Regions from separate parts of the Kineococcus rhizosphaerae genome, predicted to be linked through region 1. Evidence: riboswitches for the same ligand, from Rfam matches in the RefSeq annotation. Region 1 holds a riboswitch; the other holds the start of a gene.
What was found. Region 1 has a riboswitch for glycine ahead of gcvT (glycine cleavage system aminomethyltransferase GcvT). Riboswitches for the same ligand answer to the same signal wherever they lie in the genome.
Positions count from the first base shown of each region.

Region 1 (5,642 bases):
ACCCGACGGCGGCGACCTGCTCGGGGTGGGCCGCGGCCGCGGCGACCATCGCCTCGGCGTCGGCCACCGAGGGGGCCAGCGGCTTCTCGCACAGGACGTGCTTGCCGGCGGCCAGCAGCCCCTCGACGATCTCGCGGTGCAGGTGGTTGGCGACGACGACGCTGACGGCGTCGACGTCGTCGGCCTCGGCGACGGCCTGCCAGCTCGTCTCGGCGCGCTCGTAGCCGTAGCGGGCGGCGGCGGCCTCGGCGAAGGGGGCGTGGGCGTCGGCGACCGCGACGAGGCGGACGGGGGGCAGGCCCTCGCCGTACGCGCCGCCGGTCAGGGTGGTGGCGGCGCGGTAGCCGGCGAGGTGGGCGCGGCCGGCCATGCCGGCGCCGATGACGGCGACGCCGAGGGGTCGCGTGCGGGTGGCGGACATCGTCGTGGGCCTCTCAGGGGCGGGGATCAGGGCGGGTACCAGGGCGGGGTGGGCACCGGCGGTGGTGCTCCGAATCGCTTTCAAACCGGTTTGAACGGTCGTCGGTAGAATCGGTTCGAAAGGTCGTCGCTGTCAAGTGCACCCTGGAGGTCCGGTGGCCCGCCCCACGATCAAGGACGTCGCCGCGCGCGCCGGGGTGTCGAAGGGGATGGTCTCGCTCGCCCTGCGGGGGGCGCCCGGCCCGAGCGCGCAGACGGCGGCCCGGGTCCTGCGGGCCGCCGAGGAACTGGGCTACCGCGCCGACCGGGCCGCCAGCTCGCTGGCGCTGCGCCGCTCGCGCCTGCTGGGGGTGGTGCTCGACGTCCGCAACGCCTTCCACGCCGAGCTCGTCGAGGAGCTGCAGTCGGCGGCCGAGGAGGCCGGCTACGAGGTCGTGCTCGCCGCCGTGACGCGCACGCGCGGCGAGCGGGCGGCCGTCGAGACCCTCCTGGACTCGCGGTGCGAGGCGTTGCTGGTGCTCGGCCCGGAGGCGAGCGGGCCGGAGCTGGCGGCCCTCGACGCGCGGGTCCCCGTCGTCGTGCTCGGGCGCCGTTCGCGGCCCGGGCCCGGGCGCGGCCCCGACGTCGTGCGCGCCTCCGACGAGGTCGGGATGCGGCTGGTCGTCGAGCACCTGGCCGGGCTCGGGCACCGCGAGGTGCTGCACGTCAGCGGCGGGGCCGGCGACATCGCGGCCGACCGGCGCGCGGGTCTGGAGCGGGCGGCGGCCGGGGCCGGGCTCGCCGTCCGCACGGTCGACGCCGGTTTCGACGAGGCCTCGGGGGTCGAGGCGGCGCGCCGGGTGCTCGACGGGGGGTGGTCCGGGACGGCGGTCGCGGCCGTCAGCGACCGCGTCGCCCTCGGGTTCCTCGACGTCCTGAACCGCGAGGGGATCGCCGTGCCGGGGCGGGTCTCGGTCACCGGGTACGACGACAGCCCGCTGGCCCGGCTCGGGCACGTGCAGCTCACCTCCGTCAGTCAGGACCCGGCCGAGCAGGCGCGCTCGGCCGTGCGGCTGGCGGTCGAGCGGCTGGAGGGGGAGCCGGGGGGTGAGCCGGGCGCGAACGCCTCGGACGTCGTGCTCGAACCGCGGCTGGTCGTGCGGGGTACCACTGGATTGGTCTTCATGTCAGAATGACAGGACAAACTAGTCCTCAGGAGGATCCGTGCCCCTGCTCCGCTTCGACCTCGTCGCCGGCCGCACCCCCGCCGAGCTGACCGCCCTGCTCGACGCCGCCCACGCCGCCGTCGTCGAGGCCTTCGAGGTGCCCGCCGGCGACCGCTACCAGGTCGTCCACCAGCACCCGCGGGGCGAGCTCGTCGTCCACGACACCGGTCTGGGCATCGAGCGCACCGACGCCGTCGTGCTCCTGCAGGTGACCAGCCGCCCGCGCAGCCGCGAGCAGAAGGAGGCCTTCTACCGCCTGCTGGTGCGCAACCTGGAGGAGGCGGCCGGCACCGCGCCGAGCGACGTCGTCGTCTCCGTCGTCGAGAACTCCGACGCCGACTGGTCCTTCGGGCACGGCCGGGCGCAGTTCCTCACCGGCGAGCTCTGAGCGTGGCCCGCGGGGACGGCCGTGTGTCACGCTGAGGGCCACAACTGCACACACGGCCGCTCCGCCCCGGCGGGAGAGCCCCACCGCGCGCGGTGGGCACCGTAGGAGCAACCACCCCGGAACCTCTCAGGTCCCCGCACCGCCGCAGGCAGGCCGCTCTGGAAAGCAGGACCCCACGGTCCTCACCGACGGGGAAAGCTCCGCGAGGGGTGAAGCTCTCAGGTCCCGCGACAGAGGGGGTCAGCTCGGCCGCAGGTGCGGCCGTGACGAGAGGAGCCCACCCGATGTCGAGCACCCCCAGCCCGCTCGCGGCCGCCCACGCCGCCCTCGGCGCCTCGATGACCGACTTCGCCGGCTGGTCGATGCCGCTGCGCTACGCCTCCGACCTCGCCGAGCACCAGGCCGTGCGCACCACCGCCGGGATCTTCGACCTCTCGCACATGGGCGAGGTCCGCGTCAGCGGCCCCGAGGCCGCCCGCGCCCTCGACCACGCCCTCGTCGGCACGCCGTCCACGATGCCGCTGGGGCGCGCGGCCTACGGCATGGTCGTCGACGCCGACGGCGGCATCCTCGACGACCTCGTGACCTACCGGCTCGGGGAGCAGGAGTTCCTCGTCGTCGCCAACGCCGCCAACGCGGCCGTCGTCGTGGCCGCGCTGACCGAGCGCTGCGCCGGCTTCGACGCCGTCGTCGCCGACGAGACGGCCGGCTGGGCCCTCGTCGCCGTCCAGGGCCCGGCCTCCCTGGCCGTCGTCGGCCCGCTCGTCGACGCCGACCTGGGCGCCCTGGGCTACTACCGCTGCCTGCCGGCCGTCCTGGCCGGGGCCTCGGGCGACGTGGAGGTGCTCCTGGCCCGCACCGGGTACACCGGCGAGGACGGGTTCGAGGTCTTCGTCCCCGTCGCCCACGCCCTCGCCGTCTGGGACGCCCTGCTGGCCGCGACCCGCGAGCACGGGGGCGTCCCCGCGGGCCTGGCCTGCCGCGACACCCTGCGCCTGGAGGCCGGGATGCCGCTGTACGGGCACGAGCTGAGCCGGGACGTCACGCCCTTCGCCGCCGGTCTGGGCCGCGTGGTGAAGCTCGACAAGGAACCCGGCGGCGTGGGGTACGACGCGCTCCGGCGGCTCGCCGGCACCGAGCCCGCGCGGGTCCTCGTGGGGTTGCGGGGCGCCGGGCGCCGGGCGCCGCGCGCGGGGTACGCCGTCGTGCACGACGGGTCCGCCGTCGGGGAGGTGACCAGCGGGGCCCTGTCCCCGACGCTGGGCTTCCCCGTCGCCATGGCCTACGTCCAGCGCGAGCTCTCCGCCCCCGGGACGGCGCTGCACGTCGACGTGCGCGGCACTGCGCTGCCCGTCGAGGTCGTCGCCCTGCCGTTCTACCGCCGGGAGCGCTGAGCCGTGGCCCTGTCCGTCTTCGACATGTTCTCGATCGGCATCGGGCCGTCGAGCTCGCACACCGTCGGTCCCATGCGCGCCGCGCTCGCCTTCGCCGAGGGGCTCGAGCGCGACGGCCTCCTGCCGCGGGTGCGCTCGGTCACGGTCGACCTGCACGGCTCCCTGGGGGCCACCGGCCGCGGGCACGGCAGCGACCGGGCCGTCGTCCTGGGCCTGCTCGGCGAACGTCCCGAACTCGTCGACCCCGACGCCGTCGAGGGGTACCTCGACGAGATCAGGGCGTCGCGGGAACTGCGGGTCCTGCGGCGGCACGCCGTGGGGTTCGACCCCGACGCCGACGTCCGGCTCGTCACGGCCTCGCTGCCCGCCCACCCCAACGGCATGGTGTTCACCGCCCGCGACGGCGACGGGAACGTCCTCGCCCAGCGGACCTCGTACTCCGTCGGCGGGGGTTTCGTGAAGGACGACCCCCTCGACGCCGCCGCCCCCGTCGTGGGGTCCGGGGCGGGGTTGCCGTGGGGTTTCCGGACGGCCGCCGAGCTGCTCGAGCACTGCCGGGAAACCGGTCTGGGCGTCGCGGACCTGGTGCGGCGCAACGAGGAGAGCCTGCGCCCGGCCGAGGAGGTCGACGCCGGCCTGCTGCGGATCTTCGCGGCCATGCGCGCCTGCGTCGACCACGGCCTCGTCACCGACGGCACCCTGCCCGGCGGGCTGGGCGTGCGCCGGCGCGCGCCGCGGCTGCACGCGCAACTGCTGGCCGAGGAGGGGTCGTCGGAGTCCGACGTCCTGCACGCCATGGACTGGGTGAGCCTGTTCGCGCTCGCCGTCAACGAGGAGAACGCCGCCGGCGGCCGGGTCGTGACCGCACCCACCAACGGCGCGGCGGGCATCGTGCCGGCCGTCCTGCACTTCCACCGGCGCTTCGTGCCCGGCGCCGACGACGCGGCGACCGTGCGCTTCCTGCTGGCGGCCGGGGGGATCGGGATCGTCCTGAAGGAGACCGGCTCGATCTCCGGGGCCGAGGTCGGGTGCCAGGGCGAGGTGGGCTCGGCGAGCGCGATGGCGGCCGCCGGGCTGGCCGAGGTCCTCGGGGGGACCCCCGAGCAGGTGGAGAACGCGGCCGAGATCGCCGTGGAGCACCACCTGGGCCTGACGTGCGACCCGGTCGGCGGGCTCGTGCAGATCCCCTGCATCGAGCGGAACGCGGTGGGGGCCACGACGGCGATCCACGCGGCGCGCACGGCGCTGCGCGGCGACGGCAGCCACGTCGTGAGCCTGGACACGGCGATCGCGACGATGCGCCAGACGGGGGCGCACATGCGCTCGGAGTACAAGGAGACGTCGCTGGGCGGGCTGGCGCTGACGGTGGTGGGCCGCCCGGCGGTGGGGGTCAACGTCCCCGAGTGCTGACCCGCGCGTCCCGTTCGACCTCGCGGCAGAACGCGGTGACCGCCCTGCGGGCGGGACGTTCCGCGGTGGGCCGGGCCGAGGCCAGGGACAGCTCCCACACGAGGGTGTCCCCGGCGACGGCCTGCTCCCGAACGCCCCGCGGGACGGGGACCGTGCCGGGGACGAACGCGACACCCAGCCCCGCGGCGACGTACCGGGGGAACGTCGAGACGTCGGGGACCTCGAGGCGGACGCTGCGGCGGGCCCCGGCGCGCTCGAAGAGGGCGTCGACCTGCAGCCGGTTGCCGAACCCCGGCGGGCCGTCGATCCAGCGTTCGCCCGCGAGGTCGGTGAGCTCGACGGGACGGTCCCCGGCCAGCGGGTGCTCCGGCGGCAGCAGCAGCCGGAAGCTCGTCCGCACGAGCGGACGGACGTCGAGGGCGGCGGGCGGGCGGAAGGGCCAGGACAGGAACGCCACGTCGAGCTCGCCCTCCACCAGAGCCCGCAGCAGACCGCGCGAGCCGTCGGCGACGACGCGCATCGAGACCGAGACCCGCGGGTGGGCCGTGGTGTACCGGTGCAGCAGCCGGGGCAGGTCGACGGGGTGCATGGTCGTGACCACGCCCACGGCCAGCGGACCGGAGGGGCCGTCGCCGGCGTCGCGGACCACGGCCCTGGCGTCGGCGGCCCCCGCGAGCAGCCGCCGCGCCTGCGGCAGCAGCGCCAGCCCGGCGTCGGTGGGCACCGCCCGCCGGGACGTGCGGGTGAACAGCGGCGCGCCGAGGTCCTCCTCCAAGGCGCGCACCACGGTGCTCACCGCCGACTGCGCCGAGCCCAGCCGGCGCG
Region 1 covers NZ_PVZF01000003.1:18,317-23,958, reverse strand. Annotated here, with positions in the region: gene CLV37_RS07200 (Gfo/Idh/MocA family protein) at 1-421, opposite strand, end outside; gene CLV37_RS07195 (LacI family DNA-binding transcriptional regulator) at 576-1,595, shown strand; gene CLV37_RS07190 (tautomerase family protein) at 1,624-2,013, shown strand; glycine riboswitch at 2,081-2,158, shown strand; glycine riboswitch at 2,167-2,257, shown strand; gene gcvT (glycine cleavage system aminomethyltransferase GcvT) at 2,298-3,407, shown strand; gene CLV37_RS07180 (L-serine ammonia-lyase) at 3,411-4,817, shown strand; gene CLV37_RS07175 (LysR family transcriptional regulator) at 4,798-5,642, opposite strand, start outside.

Region 2 (5,642 bases), on a different contig from region 1:
GAGGGCGCCGGCGAGCGCCCCGCCGGCCAGCATGGCGAAGACGAGGTCGATCGCGGTGATCTCGAGGATCCCCAGGACCAGCGCGGCGGCGATCCAGATGAGCCAGCTGCGGTCCAGCAGCGCGTCCAGGAACTCCATCGTGATCACCCCCTGCGGCGGATCCTACCCACGCCCACCGGCAGGGAGCCGACCGCGACACCGACGAGGACCCCCACGACCGTGCCCGCGGTGTTCATGGCCCAGTCGTCGGTCGTGCAGGAACGGCCCAGGGCGGGCACGGCCGCCTGCACGGCCTCGACCCCCGCCGACAGCGCCGACCCGCCGAGGACGACGAGCACGGGCCGGCGCAGCAGCAGGACGCCGAACACCGCGGCGGGCACGAACAGCGCGACGTTGGCCAGCAGCTCGACGCTGCCGAGGGAGGGCAGCGTGAAGCCGGCCTGGCACCACTGCTCGGCGCGGCGCCCGCGCCCGTCGGGGGCCAGGGTCAGCCCCACGACGGGCAGCAGCGCAGCGGCGAACAGCCACGCCGCCGCCCGGGGGCGACGGCGCACGGCCAGTCCCCAGGGCCGCGCACGCCACGACGAGCAGCAGCAGGGCCACGGGCACGGCCGCGGCGTGCTCGACCAGGAAGGTCGGTAGCGCCCCCACGCCGCGTTCAGTCCTGCCCGTACTCGCTCAGCGGCGGGCAGGAGCAGACGAGGTTGCGGTCCCCGGCGGCGCCGTCGATGCGCCGCACCGGCGGCCAGTACTTCGCCCGCGGGTCCATGCCGTTCGGGTAGACCGCCTCGGTGCGCGAGTACGGGTGGTCCCAGTCCCCCACGAGCGCGGCGGCCGTGTGCGGGGCGTGGCGCAGCGGGGAGTCCTCCACGGCCCAGCGGCCCTCGGCGATCTCGCGCACCTCCGCGGCGATGGCGAGCATCGCGTCGCAGAACCGGTCGAGCTCGGCGAGGTCCTCGCTCTCGGTCGGTTCGACCATGAGGGTCCCCACGACGGGGAACGACATCGTCGGGGCGTGGAACCCGTGGTCGACGAGGCGCTTGGCGACGTCGTCGACCGTGACGCCCGTGGCCTTGGTCATCGGCCGCAGGTCCAGGATGCACTCGTGGGCCACGAGCCCGCCCGGCCCGCGGTACAGGACGGGGAACGCCTCGGACAGCCGGGCCGCGACGTAGTTGGCCGACAGGACGGCCTGGACGGTCGCGGCGCGCAGCCCGTCGGGGCCCATGAGGCGCAGGTAGGCCCACGGGATCGGCAGGATCCCCGCCGAACCGTACGGGGCGGCCGAGACCATCCCCACCCCGCCGGCGTCGGGGGCGGTGGAGGGCAGGAACGGCGCGAGGTGGGAGCGGACCGCGACGGGCCCGACGCCGGGGCCGCCACCGCCGTGCGGGATGCAGAACGTCTTGTGCAGGTTCAGGTGCGAGACGTCGGCGCCGAACTTGCCGGGCCGGGCCAGGCCGACGAGGGCGTTGAGGTTCGCGCCGTCGACGTAGACCTGCCCACCGGCGTCGTGGACGAGCCCGCAGACCTCGCGGATCGACTCCTCGTACACCCCGTGCGTGGAGGGGTAGGTGACCATGAGCGCGGCCAGGTCGTGGGCGTGCTCGGACACCTTGGCGCGCAGGTCGTCCAGGTCGACGTTGCCGGCCTCGTCGCAGGCCACGACGACGACCTTCAGCCCGGCCATGACGGCGCTGGCGGCGTTCGTGCCGTGCGCGGAGCTGGGGATGAGGCAGACCGAGCGCTCCCCGTGGCCCTGGGCCACGTGGTAGGCGCGGATGGCCAGCAGCCCGGCGAACTCCCCCTGCGAACCGGCGTTGGGCTGCAGCGAGACCGCGTCGTAGCCGGTGACCTCGGCGAGCCAGCGCTCGAGGTCGGCGACGAGCTCGGCCGTCCCCGCGAGCTGGTCGGCGGGGGCGTACGGGTGCAGGTCGGCGAACTCGGGCCAGGAGATCGGCTCCAGCTCGGTCGTGGCGTTGAGCTTCATCGTGCACGAGCCCAGCGGGATGGCCCCGCGGTCCAGGGCGTAGTCGGCGTCGGACAGCCGGCGCAGGTAGCGCAGCATCGCCGTCTCGGAGCGGTGCTGCGAGAACACTGGGTGCGTCAGGTACTCCGACGTGCGGCGCAGGGCCGCGGGCAGCGCGGGTTCGGCGCTCACCTCGGCGGGGTCCAGGCCGAACCCGGCCAGGGCCGCCGCGACGTGGGCGTCGGTGGTCGTCTCGTCGACCGTGAGCCCGACGTGGTCGGCGTCGACGAACCGCAGGTTCACCCCGGCGGCCACCGCGGCGTCGACGACGGCGCGCGCCCGGCCCGGGACCCGGGTCAGGACCGTGTCGAAGAAGGCGTCGTGGACGACCTCGACGCCGCCCGCCCGCAGGGTCTGCGCGAGCGCGGCGGCGCGGCGGGCGACCTGGGCCCCGATGGCGCGCAACCCCTCCGGGCCGTGCCAGACGGCGTAGCAGCCGGCCATCACGGCCAGCAGGACCTGGGCGGTGCAGATGTTGGAGGTGGCCTTGTCGCGGCGGATGTGCTGCTCGCGGGTCTGCAGCGCCAGGCGGTAGGCCGGGTTGCCGTCGGCGTCGACGGAGACCCCGACGAGCCGGCCGGGCAGGGACCGCTCCAGGCCCTTGCGCACGGCCATGTACGCCGCGTGCGGACCACCGGCGCCCATCGGGACGCCGAAGCGCTGGCTGGAGCCCACGGCGACGTCGGCGCCGAACTCGCCCGGTGCGACGAGCTGGGTCAGCGCGAGCAGGTCGGCGGCGGCCACGGCGACGGCCCCGCGGGCGTGGGCGTCGGCCACGACGGGCGCGAGGTCGCGGACCTTGCCCGAAGCGCCCGGGTACTGCACGAGCAGGCCGAAGACCGCGTCCAGACCGGCCAGCGGCTCGGGGGCGTCGAGGTCGACGACGGCCAGCTCCAGCCCCAGCGGCAGCGCACGGGTGCGCAGGACCGCGAGGGTCTGCGGCAGGACGTCGGCGTCGACGGCGAAGACGGCACCGGCGGGGGCCTTGGACGTCCGGCGCGCCAGCGTCATGGCCTCGGCGGCGGCGGTGCCCTCGTCGAGCAGGGAGGCGTTGGCGATCGCCAGGCCCGTCAGGTCGGTGACCGCGGTCTGGAAGTTCAGCAGGGCCTCCAGCCGCCCCTGGGAGATCTCCGGCTGGTACGGCGTGTACGCCGTGTACCAGGCCGGGTCCTCCAGGACGTTGCGGCGCACCACGGCCGGGGTGCGGGTGCCGACGTACCCGAGACCGATCATCGAGGGGACCACGCGGTTCTTCGCGGCCAGCGCGCGCAGCGCGGCCGTCACCGACGTCTCGTCGAGCGCCTCGGGCAGGTCGAGCACGCCGTCGCGGATCCCCGCGGGCACGGCCCGGTCCACGAGGTCGTCGAGGGAGTCCAGGCCCACGACGGACAGCATCCGGGCCACGGCCGCGGCGTCCGGGCCGATGTGGCGGGCGCTGAACGGCAGGGCCGCCGGTTCGGGGGTGAACTCGGGCAGTTCGGTGGCGGGGACGGACGGCGAGGACATCGGCTCTCCGGAGGTCGTGGACTGGGTGGACCTCCCCGTCTGTCACCCACCCGCGGGTGAGCTCCAGAGCGGCCAACCCCACGTGGTCCTTCCGCCTGAGAGGTTCCGGGGATGTTGCCCCTTCGGCGCCCCGATCGGTCAGGATCGGGATCTCTCCCACACGAGGTGAACGGCCAGCCTCCACTCTACGGGTTCGGCGCGCCGCTATGGTCTGCGCCGTGATCAGCCTCGCCGTCTGCAGCGCCAAGGGCGGGGTGGGCAAGACCTCCGTCGTCCTCGGGCTCGCCTCGGCCGCCCTCCACCGCGGCACCAGCGCCCTCGTCGTCGACCTGGACCCCCAGGCGGACGCCACGTCCGGCCTGGACGTGACGGCCCAGCGGGCCCACGACGTGGCCGCGGTCCTGTCGGCCCCCAAGCGCAGGGTCGCCGAGGAGGCCGTCGCGCCCAGCGGCTGGGTCGACGACCACCCCGGTCTGCTCGACGTGCTGACGGGCTCGGACGCCTCGGCCGGCCTGGACACCCCCGACGCGGACGAGGAGACGCTGAAGTCGTTGCGGCGCGCGCTGAAGAAGCTCGACGACCACGCGCTGGCCCTGCTCGACACCCCGCCCTCGCTCAACGGCCTGACGCGCTCGGCGTGGCGGGCGGCCGACGCCGTCCTCGTCGTCTCCGACGCCAGCCGGTTCTCCGTCGCCGCCGTGGACCGCACGGTGCGGGAGGTGCGCGCCCTGCGGCAGGCCCCCCGGATCGTCGGCATCCAGGTCAACCGCTTCACCCCGCGCTCGGGCGAGCAGAGGTTCCGGTACGAGGAGCTGCGGGCGCTGTTCGGCGACCTCGTCCTGGAGCCCCTGCCCGACCGGGTGTCGGTGCCGCAGTCGCAGGGCGCCGGCGTCCCCCTGCACGCGCTGAGGACCCGGACGGCCAGAACGCTTGCGGGGCAGTTCGACAGCATCCTGGACCGGGTGCTCGCCCCCGCGTGAGGGAACCGTTCCGGGGTGCGGTACGTCCAAGGTGCGGGATGATCCGCGAGCGTCTACCGTCCTGAGACGGCGTGCGCCCGGGGAACACCCCCGTTGGTGCCGCCCCCGCTCTGCCCGCGCACGCTGCGGGTCCTAGGAGGTCCTGTGACGTCGTCCAACACCCCCCTCGAAGCCGGCCAGCCCACCTCCCGCGCGCCACGCCTCGTGCGCCCCGCCCGACCGGCCGGTGCCGTCCCCGCGCCCGTGCGCCTGCCGGCCACCGACCCCGAGTCCGACCGCATCACCGGCCTCGTCCAGCGCCTGCGGGCGCAGTGGACCCGCTCGGGCGCGGACATCGCCACCCGCCTGCGCCCCGGCGTCGACGACGCCCGCCTGGACGCCGTGGAACGCCAGCTGGGCCTGCTCCTGCCCCGCGGGGCGCGTGCCTGGTGGCGGGCGATCGACGGGGTCGACCCCGTCCGCACCGCCTACCGCACCAGCGCCCCCAGCGTCGGCCCCGGCGGCTGGGTCCCGCTGACCCTCGAGGAGGCCCTGCGACGGGCCAGCGGGCAGGGCCCCGGACTCGCCGCCCCGCCGGCGCTGCTGCCCCTGTTCGCCCGCGACGAGGAGCTGATCGCCGTCCGGCTCGGCAGCAGCCGGGCCGTCGCCGAGCAGATCGTGCTGGCCGACGACGGGGAGGGCTACCAGCACTCCTGGCGCGTCGGGCTCGACGAACTGCTCGGCGCCTGGGCGGACTCGCTGCTGGCCGCGGTGATCTGGCTGCCCGACGCCCACGACTGGGTGAGCGACCCCTTCGCCATGCAGGCCCTCCCCCGCCGCGAGTTGGTGGAATAGGAGCTGGTCCAGGCGGCGACGTTCGCGCCGGACGCTCAGAACGACGAACGGCCCTTGGGATCCGCCAGGATCCAGGGGCCGCTCGTCGTTCTGAGCGTCCGGCGCGAACACGTGGAGCCGCCCGGACCAGCGACCAGAAGGTTCAGCCCGCTTCGCGGGCGGCGCGGCGGCGGGACAGCTCGTCGGCCAGGACCATCGGGTCCTGCCCCTCCTGGGGCTGCTCGCGGTCGGCGGGGCGTTCGCTGGGCAGCGAGGCGAGCTCACCCTCGACCTCGCGCCACACGCGGCCGACG
Region 2 covers NZ_PVZF01000001.1:62,875-68,516, reverse strand. Annotated here, with positions in the region: gene CLV37_RS00340 (NfeD family protein) at 1-138, opposite strand, end outside; gene CLV37_RS00335 (VanZ family protein) at 144-554, opposite strand; gene gcvP (aminomethyl-transferring glycine dehydrogenase) at 659-3,535, opposite strand; glycine riboswitch at 3,609-3,704, opposite strand; gene CLV37_RS00325 (ParA family protein) at 3,754-4,515, shown strand; gene CLV37_RS00320 (SMI1/KNR4 family protein) at 4,660-5,349, shown strand; gene CLV37_RS00315 (MerR family transcriptional regulator) at 5,492-5,642, opposite strand, start outside.
Region 2: another riboswitch for glycine. It lies ahead of gcvP (aminomethyl-transferring glycine dehydrogenase); the one in region 1 lies ahead of gcvT (glycine cleavage system aminomethyltransferase GcvT).